Regions from separate parts of the Nocardioides koreensis genome, predicted to be linked through region 1. Evidence: predicted binding sites of a transcription regulator. Region 1 holds the regulator's gene; each other region holds the start of a gene.
What was found. Region 1 encodes HrcA, which represses chaperone genes, less so after heat shock. Its sites were predicted from a motif close to TTGGCACTCGNNNNNNNCGAGTGCCAA; they were not measured.

Region 2: the regulator HrcA is predicted to act here: its motif matches at 5,204-5,230, upstream of groES (co-chaperone GroES).
Region 3: the regulator HrcA is predicted to act here: its motif matches at 7,055-7,081, upstream of groL (chaperonin GroEL).

What each region holds. Positions count from the first base shown of each region.
Region 1 is NZ_BAAAQR010000016.1:106,156-116,017, reverse strand. Features, by position in the region: gene ABD268_RS21070 (hypothetical protein) at 1-1,050, opposite strand, end outside; gene ABD268_RS21065 (HIT domain-containing protein) at 1,047-1,394, opposite strand; gene ABD268_RS21060 (SigE family RNA polymerase sigma factor) at 1,503-2,024, shown strand; gene ABD268_RS21055 (Gmad2 immunoglobulin-like domain-containing protein) at 2,026-3,102, shown strand; gene ABD268_RS21050 (winged helix DNA-binding domain-containing protein) at 3,140-4,189, shown strand; gene ABD268_RS21045 (16S rRNA (uracil(1498)-N(3))-methyltransferase) at 4,215-4,955, opposite strand; gene dnaJ (molecular chaperone DnaJ) at 4,955-6,127, opposite strand; gene hrcA (heat-inducible transcriptional repressor HrcA) at 6,184-7,197, opposite strand; gene ABD268_RS21030 (MBL fold metallo-hydrolase) at 7,343-8,191, shown strand; gene ABD268_RS21025 (MBL fold metallo-hydrolase) at 8,202-9,053, shown strand; gene ABD268_RS21020 (hypothetical protein) at 9,089-9,274, shown strand; gene ABD268_RS21015 (DUF3097 domain-containing protein) at 9,344-9,862, shown strand, end outside.
Region 2 is NZ_BAAAQR010000001.1:255,287-265,148, forward strand. Features, by position in the region: gene guaB (IMP dehydrogenase) at 1-733, opposite strand, end outside; gene ABD268_RS01115 (GNAT family N-acetyltransferase) at 773-1,672, opposite strand; gene ABD268_RS01120 (hypothetical protein) at 1,879-2,961, shown strand; gene groL (chaperonin GroEL) at 3,038-4,669, opposite strand; gene groES (co-chaperone GroES) at 4,747-5,040, opposite strand; gene ABD268_RS01135 (class I SAM-dependent methyltransferase) at 5,269-6,447, shown strand; gene ABD268_RS01140 (MBL fold metallo-hydrolase) at 6,460-7,080, opposite strand; gene ABD268_RS01145 (S-(hydroxymethyl)mycothiol dehydrogenase) at 7,077-8,162, opposite strand; gene ABD268_RS01150 (SigE family RNA polymerase sigma factor) at 8,307-8,873, shown strand; gene ABD268_RS01155 (WD40 repeat domain-containing protein) at 8,870-9,862, shown strand, end outside.
Region 3 is NZ_BAAAQR010000001.1:417,047-426,908, reverse strand. Features, by position in the region: gene otsB (trehalose-phosphatase) at 1-105, shown strand, start outside; SAM riboswitch class I at 225-364, shown strand; gene thrC (threonine synthase) at 376-1,668, shown strand; gene ABD268_RS02010 (MoaD/ThiS family protein) at 1,736-2,011, shown strand; gene ABD268_RS02005 (flavodoxin family protein) at 2,068-2,544, shown strand; gene ABD268_RS02000 (RNA polymerase sigma factor) at 2,549-3,778, opposite strand; gene ABD268_RS01995 (YciI family protein) at 3,775-4,137, opposite strand; gene ABD268_RS01990 (SGNH/GDSL hydrolase family protein) at 4,254-5,096, shown strand; gene ABD268_RS01985 (ATP-grasp domain-containing protein) at 5,149-6,003, shown strand; gene ABD268_RS01980 (NAD(P)H-dependent flavin oxidoreductase) at 6,046-6,969, opposite strand; gene groL (chaperonin GroEL) at 7,243-8,868, shown strand; gene ABD268_RS01970 (globin domain-containing protein) at 8,966-9,862, opposite strand, start outside.

The DNA.
Region 1 (9,862 bases):
GTGGACCGGCGGGATCGGCTTGGCGCCCTGGTTGTCGAAGTCCCACACCGGGATGTCCAGGATCGTCCGCGCCTGCGGGGTGCCGGGGTTGGTCTCGATCCGGATCGACCTGCCGAGCAGATGCATGTGGCCGGCGACCCCGAGGATCGTCGTCGGCTGCAGCACCCGCCGGGTGCACGAGGTGACCGGGGAGGGCTGCGGCTTGCCGCCGCACAGGAAGTAGAGCAGGTCGTTGGTGGAGCCCGGGCCGTCGCCGAAGCGGGCCTTCACGTCGGCCACCGCCGCGTCCCGGTCGCACAGCGGCGACGAGTCGTGCCCCGGACGGCACGGCAGCTCGACCGGCGCGGGCATCAGGAACGTGTGCAGCGGCGTCAGCCCGGCGTTGTGCGGGGCGACCCGGATCTGCGCCGACGAGGCGTCCGGGCTGTCACCGGCGAGCAGGTTGTAGTGGACCTGCATGATGATCTGCGACCCGCGCGGCAGGTCGACGCCGTACCCCGGACGCGTCACGGACTCCTTGCCGCCCGGCGCCCAGGCGCCCAGCCAGTTGGCGTCGTCGAGGTTGGTGAAGTCGCCGGCCAGCCCGGTCCCGCCGAAGCAGGTCCAGCCCTCGCCGGGCTCGCTCGCGTCCTTGCGCTCGGCCGCGGCGACCTGGTCCGGGCTCACCCGGAAGAGGATCACGTGGTGCACGACGTCGGGGTTGCCCGGCAGCACGTTGGTGCCGGTGAGGTAGCCGTCCCGGGCCAGCCCCGGGTCGAGCAGGAAGCAGCGGTAGTCGTCGGTGCCGACCCCGGTCGGGGCGGAGGGCGTGTACTCCGCGGGCATCGTCAGGGTCAGCCGCTTCTCGCCGGCGCGCAGCGGCACCGGCTTCGGCCGGGCCGCCGGGCTCGCGTACCCGTCGGTCGCGGTTGGCGCACCGGGGCTCGCCACACCGTCGGTGGACGGTGCGGCGGGGTCGGAGCTGTCCTCGGCACCGCCCGGTGAGCAGGCCGCGAGCAGCGCCAGCACGGCGGCGACCGCCGCCCACGCCCGAAGCCGAGCGGCTCTCATCCCGGCGGCCAGGTCATGGCGCGGCCCGCGAGCAGGTGCACGTGGGTGTGGAAGACGCTCTGGCCGACGCTCTCGCCGGTGTTGAACACCAGCCGGTAGTCCTCGTGCCCCTCGGCCTCGGCGACCGCCGCGGCCACCCGCAGCAGCTCGGCGGTGGCCTCCGGGTCGCCGTGGGCGAGCTCGGCAGCGTTGCGGTAGTGGGCCCGGGGAACGACGAGCACGTGCGTCGGCGCCTGGGCGTTGATGTCGCGGAACGCCACCGCGTGCTCGGTCACGTGCACGACCTCGGCGGGGATGTCCCCGGCCACGATCTTGCAGAACAGGCAGTCGGATGCCGCAGCCATGTGTCTCCCTCTCGTCCTGGTCATGCTGACACGGATGTCCATGAAACCTCCCGCGTCGCGCGTGTAAACCCCCGGGCCACCCTGCGCGTGGCACTAGCGTGATGACCCATGCAAGGGGGGCGCGAGGTGTGGAGCGCCGACGACGCGTTGGAGCGGCTGTACGCCGCGCACTGGCGCCGGCTGGTCCGGCTCTCAGTGCTGCTGGTGCGCGACGTACCGACGGCCGAGGAGGTCGTCCAGGACGCCTTCGTGGCCGTGCACGCGCGCTGGTCCCGGCTCCGCGACCCCGACCTCGCGCTGGCCTACCTGCGCCAGACCGTGGTCAACCGCTCCCGGTCCGCCCTGCGGCACCGGGCGGTCGTGACCCGGCATGCCGAGCGCAGCGTGCCGGCGTACGCCAGCGGCGCCGACGAGGAGGTGACCGCGTCCTCGCGGCGCGACGCCGTGCTCGACGCGATGCGGGAGCTGCCCCGGCGCCAGCGCGAGGTCCTCGCGCTGCGCTACTACCTCGACCTGTCCGAGGCCGAGATCGCCGACACCCTCGGGATCAGTCGCGGAGCGGTGAAGAGCCACGCGTCGCGCGGCTCGGCCGCACTGCGGGACCGCCTGCGCGACCAGTGGGAGGACTGACGTGACCGAGCCCCACACTCCCGGCTCCCGACCCGACGACGACACCCGCCTCGCCGCGCTGCTCTCGGACGCCGTGTCCGACGTGGAGCCCCGCGAGGCCCTCGACTCCATCCGCAACCGAACGAAGGTGACTCCCTTGTCCGCTCGCCGCCCCTGGACCTACGCCGTCGGCGGTGCCGTCGTGGCCACCGCCGCCGTGATCGGCGCGATCGCGTTCGCCGGTGACCAGCTCGGGCTCACCGGCTCCGACGACACCACCCCGGCCGCCTCGCACCGTCCGCGGCACACGCCGACGAAGGCGGTCACCAGCCCCGACCAGAACGCCACCGCGAGCAGCGCGCCCTCCGCGTCCCCGGTGACGACGTCCTCGACGCTGGCGGGGTACTACCTCGGGGACACCCCGCAGGGCCCGCGGCTCTACCGGGAGTTCGACCGCGTGGAGGCGACCGACCCGGTCGACGGCGCGCTGCAGCTGCTGGTCGCCGACCCGCACGATCCCGACTACTCCACGCCCTGGAAGCCCGGCGACCTCACGGACGGGGTGCTGAAGGACGGCGTCGTCGACGTCGTGGTGGACAGCTCGCTGGCGCAGCGGCCGGCGGGCATGACCGAGCAGTACGCCCGCGAGGCGGTGCAGCAGGTCGTCTACACGGTGCAGGCCGCGGTGCAGTCCCGGGTGCCGGTCCACTTCTCGCTCGACACGGTGCTCGGCGTGGACACCTCCGAACCGGTGGCCAACGCCCCGGTGCTCGACACGCTCTCCCACGTCTCCCTGACCTCGCCGTCGGAGGGCCAGGTCGTCGACAACGGCAAGCTGGCCGTCGAGGGCGTGGCCAACTCCTTCGAGGCCAACGTCGTCGTCCGCGTCCAGCGCTACGAGGGCACCGAGATCGTGGCCCAGGAGCCGTTCACCGCCGAGGCCTGGATGGGCGACAAGCTGTTCCCGTTCTCGGGCACCATCGACCTCTCCGGCGTCCCGGCGGGCAGGTACCTCGTGATGGCCATGACCGACGACCCGTCCGGAGGCACGGAGGGCAGCGGCGCGTTCACCGACACCCGCACCATCACCATCCCCTGACCCGTAGCTTGTTCACGCAGGAGAGCGCCGACCCGTCGTGAGCTCGCGCCTGACCGCCCGCCGGCTGAACCGGACCCTGCTGCAGCGACAGCACCTGCTGGCCCGGACGGACCTGCCCGTGGACACGATGGTCCGGCACCTCGTCGGGCTGCAGGCGCAGGACAACCTGCCGCCGTACCTCTCGCTGCACGCCCGGCTCACGTCGTTCGACCCGTACGACGTCAGCCGCGGCCTCGAGGACCGGACCCTGGTCCGCCTGCTCACGATGCGCGGCACGATCCACCTGCTCACGGCCCAGGACGCGCTGACGCTACGACCGTGGGTCCAGGCGCGGCTCGAGCAGCAGATGCGGGGCAGCGCGACGTACCGCCCCGCGTGCGACCTGGACCCGGACGCGTTCGCCGCGGCCCTCGCCGCAGCGCTCGCGGCCGGCCCGGTCAACGTCCGGACCCTGGGTGAGTCCCTGGCCGACGCGTTCCCCGAGGTCCCGGTCGCCGCGCTGAGCGGGTTGGCCCGCGTCGCTGCTCCCCTGGTCCAGCTGCCACCGCGGGGCCGGTGGAAGCAGACCGGCGGGGTCGTCTACGACCGCCTCGACCGGTGGGTGGACACACCGTTGGGCGAACCCGACCCCGCGGCCGTCGTACGCCGCTACCTGGGAGCGTTCGGCCCGGCGACGGCCGCGGACGTGACGGCCTGGTCCGGCGTGACCGGTCTGGCGAAGCTGGTCGCGGGCATGGACGACCTGGTGCGGTACGAGGACGAACGCGCCCGGACGCTGTACGACGTACCCGACGGCCGGCTCGCCGACGAGGACGCCCCGGCACCGGTGCGCCTGCTCGGCACCTACGACAACCTGTGGCTCGCCCATGCGGGACGGGACCGGGTCACCACCCCGGAGAACCGGCGCCGCTGGATGGGCGCCAACGGTGGCACCGCCCAGACGGTCTTCGTCGACGGGATGCTCGAGGGACTCTGGCGGCTCGTGGACGGCCGCGTCGAGGTCGACCCGTTCCGCAGGCTGGCCCGGGCAGAGCGCGCGGACCTCGACGCCGAGGTCGCTCGGGTCGACGCGCTGCTCGCCCTGTGACGCGTCGACGAGCGCCGGGTCGGGGTCAGGACCAGCGGGGGGTGCGGGAGAGCAGCGCCGCGGCGGCGGCGACGCCGGCGGTGGAGGTGCGCAGCACCTCGGCGCCCAGCCGGACCGAGGAGGCCCCGGCGGCCGCGAAGGTCGCGACCTCCGCCTCGGTGAGGCCGCCCTCGGGGCCGACGACGACCACGACCGGGCCGGCGGCCGGGACCTCGAGCGATGCCAGCGGCACCGACGCCTCCTCGTGCAGCACCACGCCGAGCGACGCGGCACCGAGCAGGGCCGAGACGTCCGCGGTGGACGCGAGCTCGTCCACCTGCGGGAACCACGACCGGCGCGCCTGCTTCGCGGCCTCGCGCGCGGTCGAGCGCCAGCGGGCCAGCGACTTCACCGCCCGCTCGCCCTTCCAGACCGCGACGCTGCGCGCGGCCGCCCAGGGCACGATCCGCGCGGCCCCGACCTCGGTCAGCATCTCGACCGCGAGCTCGCCCCGGTCGCCCTTGGGCAGCGCCTGCACGACGACCAGCTCGGGCTCGGGCCGGGCTCCGTCGGAGATCGCGGCGACGGTGACGGCGAAGACCCGCTTGCCGGTGCTCGCCACCTCCCCGGTCACCGAGCGCCCGGCGCCGTCGGTCAGCACCACCGGCTCCCCCACGCGCAGCCGGCGTACCGCGACCGCGTGGTGGGCCTCGTCGCCGGTCACCTCGACCGTGGCGCCGACCGTCACGCCGCCCAGGGTCGGCACGACGTGCACCGGCAGCGACATCAGTGCGGGTTGAAGGCGTCGCGCAGCCGGCCGAAGACCGACTTCGACCCGGGCCGGACGTGGCCCGAGGGCTGCTCCTCGCCACGCAGGGCCGCCAGCTCGCGCAGCAGCTCCTCCTGGCGCTCGTCGAGCCGGGTCGGGGTCTCCACCACGACGGTGACCACCAGATCGCCCCGCCCGCCCCGGAGCCCGGGGACGCCGCGCCCGCGGAGCACCTGCTCGGTGCCGGACTGGGTGCCGGGCTTGATGTCGAGCTCGAACGTGGTCTCCACGCCGGAGTCGGCGCCCTGCTCGACGTCGGCCTCCAACGTGGGCAGCGTCAGCGTGGTGCCGAGCGCGGCCGCGCTCATCGGCAGCGTGACCGTGCAGTGGAGGTCGTTGCCGTGCCGGGTGAAGGTGTCGTGCCTGGCGATCTGGATCTCGACGTAGAGGTCTCCGGGCGGCCCGCCGCCGGGACCGACCTCGCCCTGCTCGGAGAGCTGGACGCGGGTGCCGCTGTCGACGCCGGCCGGGATCTTCACGGTGATCGTGCGGCGCGAGCGGACCCGGCCGTCACCGGAGCACTCCCGGCACGGCTCGGGGATGATCGTCCCGAACCCGCGGCAGGCCGCGCACGGGCGCAGGGTGCGGATCTCGCCGAGGAACGAGCGCTGCACGTGGGCGACCTCGCCGGCGCCCCGGCAGGTCTCGCACGGGATCGGGTGGGTGCCCGTCGCCGTTCCCTCGCCCTGGCAGGTCCCGCAGAGCACGGCGGTGTCCACGGTGAGGTCGCGGGTCACGCCGAAGGCCGCCTCGGCCAGGTCGACCTCGAGCCGGATCAGCGCGTCCTGGCCGCGCCGGGTCCGCGGGCGCGGGCCGCGGCCGGCCGCGGCACCGCCACCGGCGCCGCCGAAGAAGGCGTCCATGATGTCGGTGAACGAGAAGCCGGCGCCCTGGCCGAAGCCCCCGGCGGCGCCACCGAACGGGTCACCGCCGCGGTCGTACGCCGCTCGCTTCTGCGGGTCGGACAGCACCTCGTAGGCGCGGGAGACCTCCTTGAACTTCTCCTGCGTCTCGGGGTCCGGGTTGACGTCGGGGTGCAGCTTCCGGGCCAGACGCCGGTAGGCCTTCTTGATGGCGTCGGCGTCCGCGTCGCGGTCGACACCGAGGAGGTCGTAGAGGTCCTGACTCAAGTCGGGTTCCTTCGCGTGATCGGGGGTGGAGCGTGGATCTGGTGTACGGGTGGGGGTCAGCCCTCGTCGAGGAAGCGGGAGACGTAGCGGGCGACCGCCCGCACCGCCGCCATCGTGCCGGGGTAGTCCATGCGGGTCGGGCCCACGATGCCGAGCGTGGCCAGCGCCTCGTCGCGCGGGCCGTAGCCGGTCGCCACGACGCTGGTCGAGGCCAGCTCCTGGTAGGGGCCCTCGTGGCCGATGCGCACCGTGACCGCGCCGCCGGTGCTGGCCTCGCCGAGCAGCTTGAGCAGGATCACGTGCTCCTCGAGCGCCTCGAGCAGCGGACGGACCGCCGAGTCGAAGCTGTCGCCGTACCGCGCCAGGTTGGCGGCCCCGCCGACCGCGATCCGCTCGTCGGAGCGGTGGTCGGACATCGCCTCGACCAGGGAGTCGACGACCGCGGCGATGGCGTGCCCGTCGACGTCGGGCACGCTGCCCTTCAGCGCGGCTGCGGCGTCGGCGATGATCTCGCCCGTCGCGGCCCGGTTGACCAGCAGCCGCAGGTCGGCCAGCTCGTCGTCGCTCAGCGACGTCTCGAGCTCGACCAGCCGCTGCTCGACCCGGCCGGTGCTGAGGATGAGGACCACGAGCAGGCGGCTGGGGGTCAGCGCGACCAGCTCGACGTGGCGGACCGTGGAGCGGGAGAGTGTGGGGTACTGCACGACCGCGACCTGGCGGGTCAGCTGTGAGAGCAGCCGCACCGAGCGGCCGACGACGTCGTCGAGGTCGACCGCACCGTCGAGGAAGGTGGCGATCGCGCGCCGCTCCGCGGGGCTCATCGGCTTGACCGTCGTCAGCCGGTCGACGAAGAGGCGGTAGCCCTTGTCGGTGGGCACCCGGCCGGCGCTGGTGTGCGGCTGGGTGATGAACCCCTCCTCCTCCAGCACCGCCATGTCGTTGCGCACGGTCGCAGGCGAGACGCCCAACCGGTGCCGCTCGACGAGCGCCTTGGAGCCGACCGGCTCCTCGGTGGACACGTAGTCCTCCACGATCGCGCGGAGCACGGCGAGCCTGCGCTCCTCCTGCATCCCGCCTCCTCTCGGCTGTGGCCCGACTCTGGCACTCGAAAGTCCTGAGTGCCAAGACTACAACCCGCGCGTACTGAGACTCACTCGACGCAGGCTCCCGACAAACCCGTGGCCCGGGTGGACGGGCCGCCCTAGGGTCTGCCCCATGCCATTCCCCACAGACACCGGCTTCCACGAAGTAGCCGACCGCATCTGGGTCGCGCGCTACGCCTGGTTCGACGTCAACGTCACCCTCGTCGGTGGTGAGCGCGGGCTGCTGGTGGTCGACACGAACGCCTCGAGCCTTTCGGCCCGACAGGTGATCGACGACGTACGCCGCCTCGGCGCCGGCGACGTCGTGGGGGCGGTCAACACCCACGAGCACTTCGACCACACCCTCGGCAACGCCGAGTTCCGCACGGCCTACGGCGCCATCCCGATCCACGCCCACGCGACTGCGGCCGAACGGACCGCGGCCGCGTGCGAGCGGGTGAAGGGACTCTTCGCCGACCAGCCCGACGACGAGCCCCTCGACGAGCACACTGACGACGTCCTGGGGACGGAGATCGTGCCCGCCGACCACACCTTCACCTCGACGGCCACCGTGGACCTCGGCGACCGCCTCGTGGAGCTGGTCCACCCCGGTCGCGGCCACACCGGCGGTGACCTGGTCGTGCGGATCCCCGACGCCGACGTCGTGCTGGCCGGGGACCTCGTGGAGGAGTCGGGCCCGCCCGGCTTCGCCGCGGACTGCTACCCCCTCGACTGGCCGTCGAGCCTGGAGAACGTGCTCGGCCTGCTCACACCGGGCAGCATCGTCGTGCCAGGGCACGGCGCGCCGGTCGACCGGGCCTTCGTGGAGCGGCAGCGCAAGGAGATCGGCATCGTCGCCGAGACCATCCGCGACCTGGCCGGGCGCGGCGTACCGCTCGAGGAGGCCCTCGACGCCGCCGACTGGCCGTTCCCGAAGCGGGCCCTGGCCAGCGCTGTGGCCCGCGGCTACGAGCTGCTCTAGGGTCCGCGGCATGGCGGAGTTCACGGAGGTTGCGGAGCGGGTCTGGGTCGCGCGGTACGAGTGGTTCGACGTCAACGTCACCCTCGTGGGCGGCGAGCGCGGGCTGCTGGTGGTGGACACGCACGGCTCGGCGGCCGCGGCCCGTGAGGTCGTGGACGACGTACGCCGCCTCGGCGCCGGCGAGGTCGTGGAGGTCGTCAACACGCACTGGCACTTCGACCACACCTTCGGCAACGACACCTTCCGCGAGGCGTACGGCGCGCTGCCGATCCACGCCCACGAGAACGCCCGGGACGAGCTCGAGAAGTGGGGCGAGCAGGTCAAGAAGCGGTACGACGACGCTCCCGAGGACCCGCGCCACGACGACATCATGGCGACCCGCATCGTGCTGCCGGACCACACGTTCTCCTCCGCGAAGGTGCTCGACCTCGGCGACCGGGCGGTCGAGCTGGTCCACCCCGGCCGCGGCCACACCAGCGGTGACCTCGTGGTCCGGGTGCCCGACGCCGACGTCGTGCTCGCGGGCGACCTGGTCGAGGAGTCCTCCCCGCCGTACTTCAACGACGACTCCTGGCCGATGGACTGGCCGCTGAGCCTCGACATCGTGCTGGGCCTGCTGACGCCGGCGACCGTCGTCGTCCCCGGCCACGGCACCCCCGTGGACCGCGACTTCGTCGAGGAGCAGCGCAACACCGTCGGGATCGTGGCCGAGACGATCCGGGACCTCGCCTCGCGCGGTGTCCCGGTCGACCAGGCCCTCGAGGCCGGCGAGTGGCCCTGGCCGCGGGAGCACCTGGCCACCGCCGTGCGGCGGGGCTACGAGCACCTGCCCCGCAGCCAGAAGCGCCTGCCGCTGATCTGAGGTTCACCCTCTTCGCCCGTGGGTACGGTCGCCGCATGACGAACTCCAGCGACGAGGCAGCCGAGCAGGGCATCACCGACGAGCAGCTGCCCGAGGACCTCCAGCCGAGCGAGGAGAACCCGCTCGCCCAACCGCTCGACGACGAGGTCGACCCCGCGGATCTCGACATGGACGGCGGCCGGGGCGCCGACGAGTGGGACGACGAGCAGCTGGAGGACTGAACCGCTCGAGGTCCGGGCGTCCGGCGCGTCATCCCGACCCGGGGCCGTCCGCCCACCTAGCGTTGTCCGGTGACTTCTCGCGACCGCTACGGATCCGACGTCCTCTCCACCGACTGGCGCGCCCCGAAGCGCGGCCGCGCCGTCGAGGCGCCCGCCGAGCTCGGGGCCGTCGTCGAGGAGGTCACCACCGACTGGTGCGGCGAGATCGTCGCGGTCGACCGGGACCTCCACACCGTCACGCTGGAGGACCGCCGCAGCAAGCGGCGCACCTTCCCGCTCGGCGCCGGCTTCCTGCTGGAGGGCAAGCCGGTGATCCTCACCGCACCGGTGCGCGCCGCGGCGCCCGCCAGGCCGACGCGTACGGCGTCGGGCTCGGTCGCCGTCCACGGCGCCAAGGCGCGGGTGGCCAGGGCCAGCCGGATCTTCGTCGAGGGCCGGCACGACGCGGAGCTGGTCGAGAAGGTCTGGGGCGACGACCTGCGGATCGAGGGCGTGGTGGTGGAGTACCTCGGCGGTGTCGACGACCTCGCCGACCACCTGCGCGACTTCAAGCCCGGGCCGCAGCGCCGGGTCGGGGTGCTCGTCGAC
Region 2 (9,862 bases), on a different contig from region 1:
GCGTCGTGGCGCGCTGCCAGGCGTCACCGAAGTAGCCGATCGCGGCACCGACGAGCAGCCGGCCGTCGCCGTCGTACGACGCGTGCGGGAACTGCTCGGACTTCACGAAGTCCTTGACCGTGATCAGGCCGGCCAGCCGGCCTTCCTCGTCGACCAGCGGCAGGCGCTCGCGCTTGTGCTTGCGCAGCAGCAGCGTCGCCTCGTCGCGCGAGATTCCGACCGGGCCGGTGATCAGCGGCATCGGGGTCATCACCTCGTCGACCTTGGTGGTCGCCCACTCCGCGACCGGGGTGAAGCGCAGGTCGCGGTTGGTGATGATCCCCAGCAGCCGGTTCCCGGGGTCGACGACCGGCAGCCCGGAGACGCGGTACTCGCCGCAGATCCGGTCGAGGTCCTCCAGCGTCGCGTCCGGCCCGATCGTGACCGGGTTGGAGATGATGCCGGTCTGGGTCCGCTTCACCAGGTCGACCTGGTAGGCCTGGTCCTCGATCGAGAGGTTGCGGTGCAGCACGCCGAGGCCACCCTGGCGCGCCATCGCGATCGCCATCCGCGACTCGGTGACCGTGTCCATCGCGGCGCTGACGAGCGGCACCCTCAGCGAGATCTCGCGGGTCAGCCGCGAGGTCGTGTCGATGTCCGACGGCGCGAGGTCGGAGTGACCCGGCAGCAGCAGGACGTCGTCGTAGGTCAGGCCCAGGGCGGCGAACTTCTCGGGGAGCTCCACCCGGCTCATCCTACCGAGCGCCGGGTGGCCGGGCCGAGCCGCCGGGGGTCAGGTCCGCAGCGGCCGCAGCGAGCGGACCGGGACCCGCACCGTCAGCTGGTCGGCCGCCATCCGGATCCGGGCGCGCAGCCCCGCGGCGAGCACCATCGGCAGCACCGCCTGGTTGTCCGCGCGGGTGGTCAGCACGATCTCCGCGGCCCCCATCGAGCCCGCGAGCCGGGCCGCGTCGACCAGCAGCCGGGTGCCGATCCCGCGTCGCTGCCAGGCCGGGTCGACGCGCAGCGTCACCGGGCGCACCTCGGGGTCCTCGACAGCGTCGCGGACCACGGCGAGACCGACCGGGGTGCCGTCGATCAGCGCCCGGACCGTGTCCCCGTCGATGACGTACTCCGGCGTCGAGCCGGCCCCGACCCGCCGGCCCGGGGTCGGCGGGACCGCGGTCTCGCGGCCCCGGGCCAGCACGTCGGAGACCAGCTCGGCGATCGCGGAGCCGCGGGCGTGCTCGGTGGCGGTGAACGGCGCGGTACGCCGGACCTGCACCTGCACGTCGCCCACCGTCATGTCCATCACGTCCTGGACGGGCCCGAGCTGCCCCTGCTCCGGGTCGGCCTCGGCGTCGAAGAGCGTCGCCACGACCTCGGGAAACGACGCCGGCCGGGCCAGGATCGTGCGCGCCGCGTGGACGTAGCGCGTGGGCTGGTCGCTGAGGGCCGCCTCGGTGCACGGGGCGGCAGTCACCGCGAGCCCCCCGGAGGCCTCCACGAGGCGTGCGATCTCCGGCAGCCCCCAGCCCTCCGGGGTGCGCAGCACCAGCTCGTCGGTGACCGACTCGATCCCCGGGAAGATCTGCAGGCCGAGGATGTTCACCCCGGCCTCACCGCAGCTCCGGGCCAGGACGGCCAGCGAGCCGGGTCGGTCGGGCAGGGTGGTGCGAACTCTCCACAACACGGGCTCTCCCCCTCGTCGATGCGCGGATGGCCTCACTCTGCGGGGACGACGTTGCCGGTCGGGGTCGTCGGTGTTTCCGGCGCGTCACACCGGCGCGCCCGGGGCTGCGACCCAAAATGTCGGGAGCGGCCACGGTGCGACCCAGTGGATCGGCGAGCTTCGCTGAACCGCGGACGGGACGCTGGTCGACGGGGGAAGGTGGGGCCGTGCGGGGACGACTGGCGATCTCGGGCCTGGCCCTGCTCGCCGCAGCAGCGGCGACGGCCGCGTGCGCCACCGACCACGGTGGGGCCGAGGCGGCCGGGCCTCCCCCGGTTGTCCGCGCCGACGACGCGGTGCGCCCGCAGGAGGGCCGTGACTACCGTCTGGTCCGCACCCTGCGCGACCGGGACGCCCGGAGCGCGTCCGGGGTCATAGAGAGCGGGGAGGTCCTGCTCACCCGGTACACGAAGTCGTACGACGTGGAGCACGCGCTGCTCGACCCGCGGTCCGGCCGTCGCACCCGGCTGCCCGACCTCGGCGGCTCCGCCGACGTCCTCTCTGCGACGTCGAGCACGGTCTGGTTCGTCCGCCCGGCACCGGGTCCGCTGCGCGACCTGGTCCGGCTCGATCGCTCGACGGGCCACCGCCGGCACTTCACGCTGCCCGAGGTCCCGCGCGCTCGCCACTACACAGTCCTGGGGCTCGACGCCGACACCGCGTGGTTCAAGACCGGGCCCGGCTACGACCACGATTCCCCCGACGACGTCTGGTCGGTCCGGTTCGGCAGGCCGGGCAGCCTCGAGCACCAGGGGAGGTTCTCCACCCCGACGCTCGCCGGCGGCGTCCTGGCGTACGCCGTGCGGCGCACTGACGGTGGGCCCGACTCGGTCGCCCTGCGCGAGGTGGCGACCGGCGACACGGTGACGGTCGCCCTCCCCGGCGGCTGCTCGGTCGGCTCGAGGTGGGAGACGATCCTGGGCAACGGGGACCGGGTCGCCGTCGACAGCCACTGCGGCGACCACTCCCCGACGTTCGTGGTGGACCGCGAGGACGGCGTCGTCGCCGACCTGCGGGTCGAGAGCGACGAGGGTGTGATGCAGGTGAGCGACCGGACCGTGTCCTTCTACTGGTACTCCTACGACCTCGCCACCGGCCGGCTCTTCGACGTCTCCGGCCGCAGCAGCCTGGCCGGGACGCCGCCCGCCGCCGGTCCCGGTGACCGGCCGCTCATGATCTGGCCGCGCGGCAATGACCGCCACGGCGACCCCACGACGGTCCTGGTCGTCCGCCTCGCCGACCCGTCGTGAGCTGGAACGAGAAACGCGTCGACCCGTCGTCAGCTGACGACGGGTCGACGCGTTTCAGCGCAGGAGCTGCGACGGGTCAGTGGCCGTGGCCGTGACCGTGGCCGTGGCCGGCGGCCGCGCCGTTCTCGTCCTCGTCCTCGGGCTTCTCGACGACCAAGGTCTCGGTCGTGAGCAGCATGCCCGCGATCGAGGTGGCGTTGACCAGCGCGGAGCGGGTCACCTTGACCGGGTCCAGGACGCCCTGGGCGACCAGGTCGCCGTACTCCTCGGTGGCGGCGTTGTAGCCGTTGCCGACGCCGAGCTCGCGGACCTTGGTGGTCACGACGTAGCCGTTCTGGCCGCCGTTCTCGGCGATCCAGCGCAGCGGCTCGTCGGCCGACTTGCGGACGATCCGGACGCCGACGGCCTCGTCACCGGTCAGGCCGAGGTTGTCGTCGAGGACCGACACCGCGTGGATGAGCGCGGAGCCACCGCCGGGGACGATGCCCTCCTCGATCGCGGCGCGCGTCGCGGAGACGGCGTCCTCGATGCGGTGCTTCTTCTCCTTCAGCTCCACCTCGGTGGCGGCGCCGACCTTGATCACGCACACGCCGCCGGCGAGCTTCGCGAGGCGCTCCTGGAGCTTCTCGCGGTCCCAGTCGGAGTCGGTGGACTCGATCTCGGCCTTGATCTGGTTGACGCGACCCTCGACCTCGGCGGCGTCACCGGCGCCGTCGACGATCGTGGTGTTGTCCTTGGTGATGACGACGCGGCGCGCCTGGCCGAGGACCTCGAGGCCGACCTGGTCGAGCTTGAGGCCGACCTCCGGGGCCACGACCTGACCACCGGTCAGGGTCGCGATGTCCTGCATCATCGCCTTGCGACGGTCGCCGAAGGCCGGGGCCTTCACCGCGACGGCGTTGAAGGTGCCACGGATCTTGTTCACGACCAGGGTCGAGAGAGCCTCGCCCTCGACGTCCTCGGCGAGGATGAACAGCGGCTTGCCGGCCTGGATGACCTTCTCGAGCAGCGGCAGAAGGTCGGCGATCGCCGAGATCTTGCCCTGGTGCAGCAGGATGTAGGGCTCGTCGAGGACGGCCTCCATGCGCTCGGGGTCGGAGACGAAGTACTGCGAGATGTAGCCCTTGTCGAACTGCATCCCCTCGGTGAACTCCAGCTCGGTGCCCATGGTGTTGGACTCCTCGACGGTGATCACGCCGTCCTTGCCGACCTTGTCGAAGGCCTCGGCGAGCAGCTCACCGATGTGGGAGTCGCGGCTGGAGATCGTGGCGACCGACGCCATGTCCTCCTTGGAGTCGACCTCGCGGGCCGCCTCGCGCAGCGCGTCGCCGACGGCCTCGGCCGCGGCGTCCATGCCCCGCTTGAGCCCCATCGGGTTGGCGCCGGCGGCCACGGCGCGCAGGCCCTCGTGGACCATCGCCTGGGCCAGCACGGTGGCGGTGGTGGTGCCGTCACCCGCGACGTCGTTCGTCTTGGTGGCGACCTCCTTGGTCAGCTGCGCGCCCATGTTCTCGAACGGGTCGTCCAGCTCGATCTCACGCGCGACGGTCACGCCGTCGTTGGTGATGGTCGGTGCGCCCCACTTCTTGTCGAGGACGACGTAGCGGCCCTTGGGGCCCAGCGTCACCTTGACGGCGTTGGCGAGCGCGTCCACGCCCCGCTCGAGCGCCCGGCGGGCGCCCTCGTCGAACTCAAGAATCTTCGGCATTGCTCTCCTCAAAGAGATCGGGTCGTGTGCCTGAGAACGCGCCATGGCGCGTCGTCAGGCACACGACCCAGGGAAAATCAGGAAACGACGGCCAGCACGTCGCGGGCGGAGAGGATGAGGAACTCCGACCCGGCGTACTTGACCTCGGTGCCGCCGTACTTGCTGTAGATGACCTTGTCGCCGACGGCCACGTCCAGCGGGACGCGGTTGCCGTTGTCGTCGATGCGACCCGGACCGGTCGCCACGACCTCGCCCTCCTGGGGCTTCTCCTTGGCGGTGTCGGGGATGACCAGGCCGGACGCCGTGGTCTGCTCGGCCTCGAGCGGCTTGACGACGATGCGGTCCTCGAGGGGCTTGATGTTGACCGACACGATGTCGACCTCCACTTTCTCCACTTGTCTGACGTAGGGCTGGAGCACTCCGGGTGACGGGAGTCCTCCGGACGTTGGGGCTTGCTGGGAGGTACGCCGTCGCGGGGGTCGTACTTCGCTCGCAAGCGCTGGCACCCTCATGGTGAGAGTGCCAGTCCAGACGTTAGCACTCGGCCTGAATGAGTGCCAGCAAAGGTCTGGGCCGGGCCCTCTGGAAGGATCGGTTCCATGGACCTCGACGACTTCCGCTGGCTGCTGACCGACGACGGCCAGCGGCTGCTGGCCGCCGCCGAGGAGGTGGCGGAGGAGGATCCCCTGCGCGCGCAGACCGCCCTGCGGCGGGCCTCGGTCGGCTCCACCCCGCAGACCCCCGGACACGTCGCCGCCGCCATGACCCAGGCGACGCTGCGCCGTCGGGCCGTGGCGAAGTTCGGCGACCTCGCCCCCCGGATGTACTTCACCCCCGACGGCCTCGAGCAGGCCACCCGCCTGCCCGTGGCCCGGCACCGCGCCGCCCGGCTGGGCGCCGCGTCGGCGCGGACGGTCATCGACCTCGGCTGCGGCATCGGCGGGGACCTGGTGGCGTTCGCCGAGACCGGCCTCATCTGCGCCGGCATCGACCTGGACCCGTTGCGGGTCGAGGTGGCCGCTGCGAACCTCTCGGCGCTCGGCCTCGAGGGCGCGGTCCAGGTCGCCGACGCGACCGAGGTCAGCACCGCTCCCTTCGACGTCGCCTTCGCCGACCCGGCCCGGCGTACCGGCCGGGGCCGGACCTTCGACGTCGACGACTGGACGCCGCCGTGGTCCTTCGTGGAGGGGCTGCTGCGCCGGGACTCCTGCGTGAAGGTCGCGCCGGGGATTCCCCACGAGCTGGTCCCCCAGGGCGTCGAGGCCGAGTGGGTCAGTGACCACGGCGAGGTCAAGGAGGCGGCCCTGTGGTCGGGGCGGCTCGCGACGACGGCGCGCCGGGCCACGGTGATCGGGAGCGGCGGGCTGGCGACGCTGACCGACGAGGACGACCCCGGCGCCGGGGTGGTCCCGGTCCGACGGTTCCTCTACGAGCCGGACGGTGCGGTGATCCGGGCCGGCCTGGTCACCGCCGTGGCCGCCGCGGTCCACGGCGGGCTCGTCGACGAGCACATCGCCTACGTGACCTCCGACGTGCCGGCGCACACGCCGTTCGCGCGCGGCTACGAGATCCTCGAGGAGCTGCCCTACCGCGAGAAGCCGCTGCGCGCCGCGCTCCGCGAGCGCGGGGTGGGCACGCTGACGATCAAGAAGCGCGGCGTCGACGTGGTCCCGGACCAGCTCCGCAAGCGGCTCGCGCTCAGCGGCGACACCGAGGCCACGATCGTGCTGACCCGGGTCGCCGGGCACGGTACGGCGCTGCTGGTCCGCCCGTTCTGACCGTCCGGAGCCTCAGCCCAGGGCCTCCCGCTCGGCGCCGATCGTGGTGTCGTCACCGTGCCCGGTGTGCACGACGGTCTCGGGCGGCAGCTCGAACAGCCGGGCCCGGATGGACCGCTTGATGACGTCCTCGTCGCTGAACGACCGGCCGGTCGCCCCCGGCCCGCCCTGGAACAGGGTGTCGCCGGTGAACACGCAGCCGAGCTCCGGGGCGTGGAAGCACACCGCACCCGGGGCGTGCCCGGGCGTGTGGATCGCCCGCAGGGTGCTGCCGCCGACCGTGATCTCGAAGCCGTCCTCGAGGTCGACGTCCCAGAGCCGGTCGGTGTGGGTCAGCTCCCAGAGGGGCTTGTCGTCGGGGTGCAGCAGGATCGGGGCACCCTGCCCACCGTTGACCCGCTCGCGCAGCGGGGGAGCGACCCGGCAGTGGTCGTCGTGGGCGTGGGTCAGCAGGATCGCCTTCACCGTGCGGTCCCCCACCACCGCCATGATGTCGTCGACCGAGTGCGGGGCGTCGATCACCACGCACTCGGAGTCGTCGCCGACGACCCAGATGTTGTTGTCGACGTCGAAGGTCTCGCCGTCGAGGCTGAAGGTGCCGCTGGACACGGCGTGGTCTACGCGGGCGGTCACAGGATCACCACCGAGCGCAGCACGTCGCCTGCGTGCATCCGGTCGAACGCGGCCTCCACGTCGTCGATGCCGATCTCCTCGGTCACGAACGCATCGAGGTCCAGGCGGCCCTGCTGGTAGAGGTCGACCAGCATCGGGAAGTCCCGCGACGGCAGGCAGTCGCCGTACCAGCTGGACTTCAGCGACCCACCGCGGCCGAAGACGTCGATGAGCGGGATGTCGGGGACCAACATGTCGGGGGTGGGGACGCCGACCAGCACGACGGTGCCGGCGAGGTCGCGGGCGTAGAACGCCTGCCTCCAGGTCTCGGGGCGGCCGACCGCCTCGACGACCACGTCGGCACCGAAGCCACCGGTGAGCTCCTGGATCGCCGCCACCGGGTCGGTCTGCGAGGAGTCGACGATGTGGGTCGCGCCCAGCTTCTTCGCGGCCTCGAGCTTCTTGGGGTCGATGTCCACGGCGATGACCGGGCTCGCGCCGGCGAGGGCCGACCCGGCCACCGCGGCCACGCCGACACCACCGCACCCGATCACCGCGACGGACTTGCCGCGGGTCACGGCACCGGTGTTGATCGCCGCGCCGATGCCGGCCATCACACCGCAGCCGAGGAGGCCGACGGCGGCGGGACGCGCCGACGGGTCGACCTTGGTGCACTGCCCCGCCGCGACCAGGGTCTTCTCGGCGAAGGCGCCGATGCCCAGCGCCGGCGAGAGCTCGGTGCCGTCCTCGAGGGTCATCTTCTGGGTGGCGTTGTGGGTGGCGAAGCAGTACCACGGCTCGCCCCGGTCGCAGGCGCGACAGTCACCGCACACCGCGCGCCAGTTGAGGACCACGAAGTCACCCGGGGCGACGCTGGTGACGTCGTCCCCGACTGCCTCGACCACGCCCGCGGCCTCGTGGCCGAGCAGGAACGGGAAGTCGTCGTTGATGCCGCCCTCGCGGTAGTGCAGGTCGGTGTGGCAGACCCCGCAGGCCTGCACCTTCACCAGCGCCTCACCCGGGCCCGGGTCGGGCACGTTGATGGTCGTCACCTCGACGGGCTGCCCCTTGGCGCGCGCGATGACCGCCTTGACCTGTTGCATTCGTTGTCCTCTCGTCCGCCCGGCGCGGGCACGTGCAAACCGACTCCTGCCACCTTAGGGAGCCGCTGGTCGGTCCGGTCGACGCACTGATTGCAACCTTCTCCGGCACGCCCGCGTCCTCCACCCGTAGGGACGGAGGAGAAGATGCAGCTCACAGCCCAGCCGGGCTCGGGATCGGAGGCCGTGGTGTCGGGACGGGGAGCCGAGCGGGACGCCGAGTTCACGGCGTACCTCGCCGCGCGGCAGCCCGCGCTGCTGCGCACGGCGTACCTGCTGACCGGCGACCGGCACCAGGCCGAGGACGTCCTGCAGACCTCGCTGGCCAAGCTGTACCTGGCGTGGGACCGGGTGCGCGACCGGGAGTCCGTGGACGCCTACGTGCGGCGGATCATGGTCAACGAGAACAACTCGCTGTGGCGGCGCGGCTGGAAGCGCCGTGAGCGCGCCACCGACGAGGTGCCCGAGGGGGCACCGGTCCTCGACAGGCACTACGACGGCCGCAACGACGAGCTGTGGGCGCTGGTGCAGACGCTGCCCCGCAAGGCGCGGGCCGTCCTGGTCCTGCGCTACTACGAGGAGATGACCGAGGCCGAGACAGCGGACGTCCTCGGCATCTCCGTCGGAACCGTGAAGTCCCAGACCAGCCGCGCGCTCGCCGCCCTGCGTGAGCGCACACCCGCCACCCTGGACCCCCGGGAGGAGGAGCGATGAGCACCCAGGACCCCATGACCGACGAGGTCGTTCGCGAGCTGCGCCACCGCGCCGACGCCCTGTACGACGCGCCGCTCTCCTTCACCGACGTGCGCGGTCGCGCGCACCGGATCCGTCGCCGCCGCCGCGCGACGGCGGCGGCAGCAGTCGCCGCGGCGGTGGCGGTGGTCGCGGTCGTCCCCGCCGTGCTGTCCGGCAGCCTGGACCGCGCCGACGGTCCCGACCCGGCGCCCACCCCCTCCCGGGCCGGGCACACCGCCGTGCTGCACGACGGACGGGTGACCCTCCCCGACGGCAGCACCGTCGGCGTGGACCTCGACAACGCCGACGTGACCCAGCTCGGCCTCCTGACGGACGGCCGGATCGTCGCCGCGACGTCTCGTCCGCAGGCGATCCAGGTCTTCTCCCCCGACGGTGATCTCGAAGCCCGCTACCGGGTCCCGGTCAACGCGATCACGATGAGCCCGGACGACGACCTGGTCGCCTGGGCCGACGACAGCCACCGGGTCGAGGTGCTCGAGAGCGGCGTCGCGGAGCCGGTGGCCCTGAGCGGGATCCCGCTGCCCGGGGAGACCGTCCCCACCATCGACGCGGTCACCGGGTCCGACTGCGCCGCCGGCGGGTGCACGGTGTACGCCGGGGACGGCACCACCACGTCCGCCACGGCCACGCTCGACGGGGCCCGGGACCTGACAGCTGTCAAGCCGCTGCGCATCACCGACGTGAGCCCTGACGGGAGGCTGTGGGCGGTGCAGCTGCCGCATGCCGGCTCGGTTCCGCAGCTCCCGTGCGCGGGTCTCTACGACCCCGAGGCAGACCGGGTCGTTGCGAGGAACTGCAACTACGCCTCGAACCTGGACTTCTCCCCCGACGGCCAGTACCTCACGGCCGCCGAGGGTGACAACAACATGGTCGGCAAGGTTGACGTGTTCGACCTCGGCCTGGAGCGGGTCGGCACCTGGCAGCCACCCGGCTCGCAGGTCGTCAGC
Region 3 (9,862 bases), on a different contig from region 1:
GAGAGCAGCCTGGAGTCGCGCGCCGACGTCGTGGTCAAGGGGCCCGAGGGGGTCCTCGACCTGCTCCGCCAGCTCACCGTCGACGCCCGCGACCTGCGTGCCTGAGGAGTTGTGTGGCCCAGGGTGCGCCATGGCGCACCCTCAGCCACACGACCCGGTCCGTCCCCGACCAGCATGCGGACGCGATGTGCGCATCGTGAGACGGCTCCCGTAGAGTCCTGACCAGCTCATCGAGAGGGACTGAGGGAACGGCCCTGTGAAGTCCCGGCAACCGCCGCGAGCCCCCACGCCCCGCCCAGGGACGCGGTCGCGGAAACGGTGCCAATTCCGGCCCGGTGCGAGAGACGCCCGGGGAAGATGAGGAGGAGGACTTCCATGAGCGCTGTCGTCGCCGAGCAGGCATCCATCCCCGGTACCACTCAGGGCAGCGGTCTGCGCGAGGGCGCCTTCGGCAACGCCCGCGCGCTGTCGTGCCGCGAGTGTGGCCACCAGGTCGACCTCGGGCCCCACTACGCGTGTCCGGAGTGCTTCGGTCCGCTCGAGATCGCCTACGACTTCCCGGCCGTGACCCGCGAGGAGATCGAGGCCGGGCCCCGCAACATCTGGCGCTACAAGGCGCTGCTCCCGGTCCCGGCCGACATCGAGGAGAGCCCCAACATGGAGCCCGGGTTCACCCGGCTGCTCAAGGCGAACAACCTCGGCCGCCAGCTGGGCATCGACAACCTGTGGGTCAAGGACGACTCGACCAACCCCACCAACTCCTTCAAGGACCGCGTGGTGGCCTGCGCCCTGAGCGCGGCCCGCGAGTTCGGCAGCAAGGTCTTCGCCTGCCCCTCGACCGGCAACCTCGCCAACGCCGTCGCCGCGGCGGGCGCCCGCGCCGGCATCAAGACCGTCGTCTTCATCCCGAGCAACCTCGAGCAGCCCAAGCAGGTGAACTCCGCGGTCTACACCGACTCTCTGGTCGCCGTGGACGGCAACTACGACGACGTGAACCGGCTGGCCTCCGAGATCGCGGGCGAGGAGGACGGCTGGGCGTTCGTCAACGTCAACGTCCGGCCCTACTACGCCGAGGGCTCCAAGACCCTGGGCTACGAGATCGCCGAGCAGCTCGGCTGGCGGCTGCCCGACCAGATCGTCATCCCGGTCGCCTCCGGCTCGCAGCTGACCAAGGTGCACAAGGCCTTCCAGGAGCTGATCAGGCTGGGCCTGGTAGCGGACAAGCCCTACAAGGTGTACGGCGCGCAGGCCACCGGCTGCTCCCCGGTCTCGGTCGCCTACAAGGGTGGCGTCGAAGCGATCCGTCCGGTCAAGCCGGACACCATCGCCAAGAGCCTGGCCATCGGCAACCCCGCCGACGGCATCTACGTCCTCGACATCTGCCGGGAGACCGGCGGGGCGGTCGAGGACATCACCGACGACGAGGTCCGCGAGGCGATCGTCCTGCTGGCCCGCACCGAGGGGATCTTCACCGAGACCGCCGGCGGCACCACGGTCGGTGTGCTGAAGAAGCTCGTCGAGACCGGTCAGCTCGACCCCACCCTGGACACCGTCGTCATCAACACCGGGCACGGCCTGAAGACCCTCGACGCGGTCTCCGGCTCCGTGGGTCCCGCGGCCACCATCGACCCGTCGTACGCCGCGTTCGCCGCGACCGGGCTTGCGTGACCGCCCGGTCGGCGTAGTTTTCCTGTCAGAGCCGCCGAGTCGGCGCAGTCTTTCTCGAGGAGTCTCCATGAGCGTTTCGGTCCGGATCCCCACCATCCTGCGGACCTACACCGGCGGCGAGTCGGAGGTGTCCGCCGAGGGCGGCACCCTCGCCGAGGTGCTGGACCACCTGGACACGCACTACTCCGGCATCAAGGGCCGGATCCTCGACGAGGGCGGCGGCCTGCGCCGGTTCGTGAACGTCTACGTCGGCAACGACGACGTGCGGTTCCTCGAGAACCTCGACACCGTCACGCCCGACGGGACCCAGATCTCGGTGATCCCGGCGGTCGCCGGCGGCTGATCGCGCAGGGGACCTTCGGCTCTGCCCCGGCCCGCACGGGAGAGAAGACTTCCGACATGGAGCGGCCACCCCTGATCCTCTGCGTGTCGGTGTCGGAGGGAAACACGGCGCTGGTGGCCCGCGCCATGGCCGAGGTCCTGCGAGCCGACGTGCGCGAGCCGGAGGACGTCGATCCCCACACGCTGTCCGAACGCCCGCTCGTCGGGTTCGGTTCGGGCATCTTCCGAGGCTCGCACCACGCCCGCCTGCGCAAGTACGTGGAGCGGCTGCCGCACGTCCGCGGAACCCGCGCCTTCGTATACACCACCTCCGGGATGGGGCGGTCCCAGTCCCTGCCCTGGCAACGCTCGCTCGAGTCGGTGCTCCGGGACAGGGGATTCGAGGTCGTGGGCTCGTTCTCGTGCCGTGGCTTCGACACGTGGCTGCCGCTGCGCATCGTGGGTGGGCTCAACAAGGGCCATCCCGACGCCGAGGACCTCGCGCGCGCCGGCGAGTTCGCCGAGCGCATCGCCGAGGAGCTGCCGGCCCGCTGACGGGTCACGGCCCGCCGGCCAGCCGCGCGCGCCGCTCGATCAGGTGCGCCTTCTCGGCCAGGTTCGTGGACCGGCCGATCGCCTCGTCGTACGACGTGCGCGCCTCGTCGAGGCGACCGGCGCGCGCCAGCAGCTCGGCCCGGGCCGCCGGGAGCCGGTGCCCCGCGAGGACGACGCCGTCGAGCAGCGCGAGCCCGGCGAGCGGGCCGTCCGCCTCGGCGACGGCGACCGCCCGGTTGAGCCGGACGACGGGGGAGCCGGTGAGCTCCTCGAGCTCGCGGTATCGGGCGGCGATCCGCGGCCAGTCGGTGTCGCCGGCGGTGCGCGCGACCGCGTGCTCCGCGGCGATCAGGGCCTGGAGGAGGTACGGCGCGGGCGGTGCGTCGACCAGCGGCGTCAGCAGGTCGAACGCCTCGACGGCCTCCTCGCCGTGCCACGCGTCCCGATCCTGGTCCGGAAGCAGCACCAGCCGGCCGTCCCGCACCCGCGCGTCGCGCCGGGAGTGCTGGACCAGCATCAGCGCCAGCAGCGCGTCCAGCTCCGGCCGCCCGGCGAACGAGTCGGGCAGCAGCGACCGCAGCACCCGCACCAGCCGGATCGCCTCGGCCGCGACCCCGGCGCGGAGCACGTCGTCGCCCGAGCCGGGGGCGTAGCCGCTCGTGAACGCCAGGTAGGCCACGTCCGCGACCACGCCGACCCGGGACTCCAGCTCCGCCCCGCAAGGGACGGTGAACCGCTCGCCGGCCAGCTTCTTCCGGGCCCGGGTCAGCCGCGCCGCCATGGTCGGCGTGCTCACCAGGAACAGCCGGGCCACGTCCTCGGTCGGCACGCCGAGCACGAGGCGCAGGGTGAGCGCGGCGGCCGACGCCGGCGGCAGCGACGGGTGCGCGCACAGGAGCACCAGCCGCAGCCGCTCGTCGCGAACCTGCTCGCCCGCCTCGGCCATCACGCGTTGCGCCTCCTCCTGCAGGTCGGCCTCGACCGCCAGCAGCGGCAGCTTGCGGGCGGCCACGGCCTCGGTGCGCAGCCGGTCGGTGACCCGCCGGCGGGCCGTCGTGAGCAGCCATGCCGGCGGGTTGGCGGGGACGCCGTCCGAGGGCCAGGTGCGGGCGGCCGCCTCGAAGGCGTCGGCCAGCCCGTCCTCGGCCAGGTCGAGGCGCCGGAACTGCGCGACGAGCAGGGCCAGCAGCCGGCCCCACTCGTCGCGCAGCGCCTCGGAGAGCGCGTCGGTCACGCGTTCCCGGAGTGGTCGACGGTGGCGCGCACCTCGACGACGCCCTCGGCGCCGGCCAGCAGGCCGCACACCTGGAGCAGGTCGTCGAGGTCGTCGGCGTCGACGAGGTAGTAGCCGGTCAGCTGCTCGACGGTCTCGGCGTACGGCCCGTCGGTGACGGTGACCGCGTCCAGGTCGCCCCGGACGACCTTGGCCCCGCGCGAGTGCGTGAGCTCGTTGCCGCCCACGACCTTGTGGCCGCGCTCGGCCAGCAGGCGGGCGAACTCGCCGTGCCGGGCGTACATCTGCGCCTTCTGCTCCTCGGTGGCCGCCTCCCAGGTGCTCTCGTTGCCCGGCAGCAGCACGACGTACTCGGTCATGGTGGTTCCTCTCGATCGTTCGTGGACGAGTCTGTCACCGTGATGACGGACGGGCGCCGGGGAAATCGACATGTCGCGTTCCGCAACCGTTCAGGTCCGCCTGCTTGAACAGCCGGGTGACCCGATCCCGAGAACGCGCCCTCCTCCTCGCCGCGGCCGCCACCGGCCTCGGCCTCGCCGGGAGCGGGCTCCGCTACGGCGCCCGCGAGTTCCTGCACCGCCAGGCCGACGCCGCCCGGCGTGTCGTCGGCAAGCCGCTCGGCGAGGTGGCCCCGGACGCGGACGGCCGCTACAAGAAGAAGTACGGCGACCCGCTGGAGCTGCTGCTCCTCGGCGACTCGATCGCGGCCGGCCTCGGGGCCGACCTGCCCAAGGAGACGCTCGGCGCCCGGCTGGCCAAGCGGCTGGCCAAGGCGACGCGGCGCACCGTGCGGCTCACCACCGCAGCCCGGGTTGGCTCGGAGTCCTCGATGCTGGCCGGCCAGCTGGCCGGGCTGCCCCCGGCGTACCGCCCGGACGTGGCCGTCATCGTCGTGGGCGGCAACGACGTGACCCACCGGGTGCCGGTCGGCGAGTCGGTGCGCCACCTCGAGGAGGCCATCGTCGCCCTGCGCCACCGGGGGACCGCCGTGGTGGTCGGCACCTGCCCGGACCTGGGGGCGCTGCGTCCGGTGCCGCAGCCGCTGCGCGCCCTCGGGTCGCGCGCCTCGCGGCAGCTCGCCCGCGCGCAGGAGACGGCCGCGGTGCGCAACGGCGCGCACGCGGTCTCGCTGGCGCACGTCGTCGGGCCGTTCTTCATCACGAACCCCGACGAGATGTTCAGCCTCGACCGGTTCCACCCCAGCGCGATCGGCTACAAGCGCACGGCCAAGGCGATGCTGCCCTCGGTGCTCGCGGCGCTGGGCGTGGTCGAGCAGGTCCCGTTCGGGCACCGGCCTCCCGAGACCACGGCGCGGTGACCCGGCGGCAATCCGGTGGACCGGCGCGCTGCCGGCCGCCTAGCCTCGCAGCGTGACGACCCTCCTGCTGGCCACCTTCGCCCTGCTCCCCGAGGGCGAGCCGGGCGGTGACCTCCTGGTCGCCGAGCTCGCGGCACGAGGGGTGGACGCGCGCTGGGCGTGCTGGGACGACCCGGCCGTCGACTGGGCCGCCGCCGACCTGGTCGCCGTCCGGTCCACCTGGGACTACCACCGCCGCTGCGCGGACTTCCTCGACTGGGCCCGCGCCGTGGAGAAGGGCACCCCGCTGCTCAACGGTGCCGAGGTCTTCGCGTGGAACGCCGACAAGGCCTACCTCGCCGGCATCGCCGACCGGGTGCCGGTCGTCCCCACGTCGCTGCTCGACGACCGCACGCTGGTGGCCGGCCTCGGCGCGGCCATCGACCGCTTCGGTCCCGTGGTGGTCAAGGCCCGGACCGGCGCCAGCGGGGTCGGCGTCGTCCAGGCCGAGCGCACCGACGACCAGCGGCTGAGCGGGCTCACCGCCGGTCCCTGGATCGTGCAGCCGCTGGTCGAGTCGGTGCGGACCCGGGGCGAGACGTCGGTGTTCGTGCTCGGCGGGGCCGCGGTGTCGCAGGTCGACAAGCTGCCGGGCGCGGGCGAGATCCGGGTCCACGAGGAGTACGGCGGGGTCTCCAGGCCGGTGCCGCTGGCCGACGAGCCCGCCGCGGTCGCCGTCGCCGCGATGGGGGAGGTCTCGGCGCTGCTCGGGGTCGAGCTCGACTACGGCCGGGTGGACCTCATGGAGCTCGACGGTCGGCTGGTCGTCAGCGAGCTGGAGCTGATCGAGCCCGGCCTCTACCTCGACGTGCTGCCGGGCAACGCCGGCCCGTACGCCGACCTCGTCGCCGCGCGCGCGTCGGGCTGAGTCGTCAGCCCGGTTCGTCAGCCCGGTTCGTCAGCTGGGCTGTCAGGCGGGGTGCGTCGGGAGCGCCCGGGCGAAGCCGGCGACCACGTCGGCCGCGGTGGTCTCCCCGGTGAGGGCGGCGACCCCCTGCCCGGCGTACACGTGGGCCACCGAGAAGTCCCCGGCGGTGACCGCCGCGCCGAACCGGTCGCGGGCGGCGTCGTCGAGGTCGTCCTCGCGGCCCTGCCACTCCTCGAAGAACGCGTTGGCCACGGCCCGCCCGCCGAACTCCCGCGGCCACGGCGCCTGCGTCGCCACGTCGAAGACGCGGCCGTAGCCGGTCTTCTCGGCGGCGAAGAGCGCGGCCTTCGCGGCGGGGGTCCCCTCTGCCTCCGCGCACCCGAGGAACGCGGTGCCGACCCAGGCGCCGGCCGCACCGGCGGCGAGGACCGCGGCCAGCCCCCGGTGGTCGAGGATCCCGCCCGCGGCGTAGACCGGCAGGTCGGTCCGCCCGAGCACCAGCTGGAGCAGCGGCAGGGTCGCCATCTGGTCGCGCCCGTGGCCGCCGCCCTCCCCACCGCGGGCGACGATCACGTCGACGCCGGCCGCCACGGCACGGTCGAGGTCGGCCGGTGAGCCGACCTGCGTCGCGGTCGGGATCCCGGCCTCGCGCAGCCGCCGCACCGGCTCGGCGTACTCGCCGAAGCTGACCGAGACCAGCGCCGGCCGCAGCTCGACGACCGTGTCCAGGTGGTCCGGCGCCAGGTCGAGGCCCCAGGCCAGCAGCCCGATGCCGTACGCCGTGCCGCCGGCCCCGGCGATCGCGGCCTCGCGCCGGATCCAGTCGCTGCCACGGTCGGGGGCGACGCCGATCATCCCGAGGCCGCCGGCCGTGCTCACCGCGTGGGCGAGCCGCCCGCCCGCCGGGCCGGCCATCGGGGCGCTGATCAGGGGCACGGCGGTGCGGAGCGCGGGAGGAGGCTGCATGACTGTCACGCTAGGGCCCGGCCTGCCGGACCGCGAGCGGCGTCGGTGCGAGGGAAAGCCCCGGAACCGGGACCCGTGGCAACTGTTTGCACTCGCCCCGGGCGAGTGCTAAACATGGCACTGGCACTCTCGTGATGAGAGTGCCACCACCGGACCGGGGAGTTGAGGTCTGAAGCGTCGGCGGGAAGGGTCCGCCGGGTCAGCCAGATCGTCCGTCGCGGGCAACGAGCCGGACCGTCCACGAACTCTTCAATGCGAAGGATCGCAGGAGTTATGCCGAAGCTGATTGCATTCGACGAGGAGGCCCGGCGCGGCCTCGAGCGTGGCATGAACACGCTCGCCGACGCCGTCAAGGTGACCCTCGGCCCCAAGGGCCGCAACGTCGTGCTCGAAAAGAAGTGGGGTGCTCCCACCATCACCAACGATGGTGTGAGCATCGCCAAGGAGATCGAGCTCGAGGACCCGTACGAGAAGATCGGGGCCGAGCTCGTCAAGGAAGTTGCCAAGAAGACCGACGACGTCGCCGGTGACGGCACGACGACCGCGACCGTCCTGGCCCAGGCCATGGTCCGCGAGGGTCTGCGCAACGTCGCCGCGGGTGCGAACCCGATGGGGCTCAAGCGCGGCATCGAGGCGGCCGTCGAGGCCGTGTCCGAGCAGCTGCTCGGGATGGCCAAGGACGTCGAGACCAAGGAGCAGATCGCTTCGACGGCCTCGATCTCCGCTGCTGACACCACGGTCGGCGAGATCATCGCCGAGGCGATGGACAAGGTCGGCAAGGAAGGCGTCATCACCGTCGAGGAGTCGAACACCTTCGGGCTCGACCTCGAGCTCACCGAGGGCATGCGCTTCGACAAGGGCTACATCTCGGCGTACTTCGTGACCGACCCGGAGCGTATGGAGACGGTCCTCGAGGACCCCTACATCCTGATCGCGAACCAGAAGGTCTCGAACGTCAAGGACCTGCTGCCGCTGCTCGAGAAGGTCATGCAGTCCGGCAAGCCGCTGGTCATCATCGCCGAGGACGTCGACGGTGAGGCCCTGTCCACGCTGGTCGTCAACAAGATCCGTGGCACCTTCAAGTCCGTCGCCGTCAAGGCTCCGGGCTTCGGTGACCGCCGCAAGGCCATGCTGCAGGACATCGCGATCCTGACCGGCGGCCAGGTCATCTCCGAGGAGGTCGGCCTCAAGCTCGAGTCGACCGGCATCGAGCTGCTCGGCCAGGCCCGCAAGGTCGTCATCACCAAGGACGAGACCACCATCGTCGAGGGCGCCGGCGACGCCGCCCAGATCGAGGGTCGGGTCAACCAGATCCGCGCCGAGATCGAGAAGTCGGACTCCGACTACGACCGCGAGAAGCTGCAGGAGCGCCTGGCCAAGCTGGCCGGCGGTGTCGCGGTGATCAAGGTCGGCGCGGCCACCGAGGTCGAGCTCAAGGAGCGCAAGCACCGCATCGAGGACGCCGTTCGCAACGCGAAGGCGGCCGTCGAGGAGGGCATCGTCGCCGGCGGTGGCGTGGCGCTCGTCCAGGCCGCGGCCGAGGCGTTCGCCAAGCTCGAGCTCGAGGGTGACGAGGCCACCGGTGCCCAGATCGTCAAGCTGGCGACCGAGGCCCCGCTCAAGCAGATCGCGATCAACGCCGGCCTCGAGGGCGGCGTCGTGGCGGAGAAGGTGCGCAACCTGACCCCGGGCCACGGCCTGAACGCGGCCACCGGTGAGTACGTCGACATGCTCGCCGAGGGCATCATCGACCCCGCCAAGGTCACCCGGTCGGCGCTGCAGAACGCCGCCTCCATCGCGGCGCTCTTCCTCACCACCGAGGCCGTAGTCGCGGACAAGCCGGAGAAGGCCGCCCCCATGGGTGACCCGTCCGGCGGCATGGGCGGCATGGACTTCTGAGTCCTGCCCCACCCCCAGCCACACAGCAGGGCCCCGGTCTTCGGACCGGGGCCCTGCTGCATTGTCGGCCGGCTTTCCCTGAAGCGGCGGCGCTCGGTCAGGCGGTGGCGAGCCACTTGTCCGGCCCGAAGACCTCGTAGTGGATGCGGGAGGCGGGGACCTGTCGCGCGAGCAGCGACTCGCGGGCCGACTCCATGAACGGCAGCGGGCCGCAGAGGTAGACCTGCGCGTTCGCCGGGATCTCGACCGACCCCAGGTCGACCCGGCCGAGGTTGAGCACGTCGCGGGTCGGGCGCAGGCCGAGGTCCTCGTACCAGCGGTGCAGCGACGCGGAGGGGAGCGCGGCGACCAGCTCCTTGAGCTCCTGGCGGTGCGCGTGGCTGGCGGGGGTGCGGTCGGCGTGGACGACCAGCACCTCGCGGGCCGAACCCTTGCTGAGCAGGTGGCGCAGGAAGCCGATGATCGGGGTGACGCCGATGCCGGCGGAGACCAGCACGAGCGGGTCCTCGCCCTCGTCGAGCACCATGTCGCCGAAGGGCGCGGAGACGGTGATCTCGTCACCCTCGAACACGTTGTGGTGCAGGAAGTTGGACACCTCGCCGGCGGGCACGATGCCGTCGTGGTCGTCGCGCCGGGCGGGCACCGCCTTGACCGAGATCGCCCACTCGCTCGGCTCGGACGTCCCGGTGAGGCTGTACTGGCGGATCTGCTGGGCCCCGTCGGGGAGCCGGACCGCCACCGAGATGTACTGGCCGGGCCGCGACTCCGGCAGCGGGCTGCCGTCGGGGGAGGCGAGGGCGAAGGAGACCGTGTCGGGGGACTCCTGCAGGCGCCGACGCACGACCAGGGTCCGCCACACGTCGCCGGCGGCCACGCCGGCCCCGGCGTAGAGCTCCTTCTCGATCGAGATGAGCGAGCCGGCCATGTGCCAGTAGACCTCGTCCCAGGCGGCGGCCACCTCGGCAGTGACGGCGTCGCCGAGGACCTCGACGAT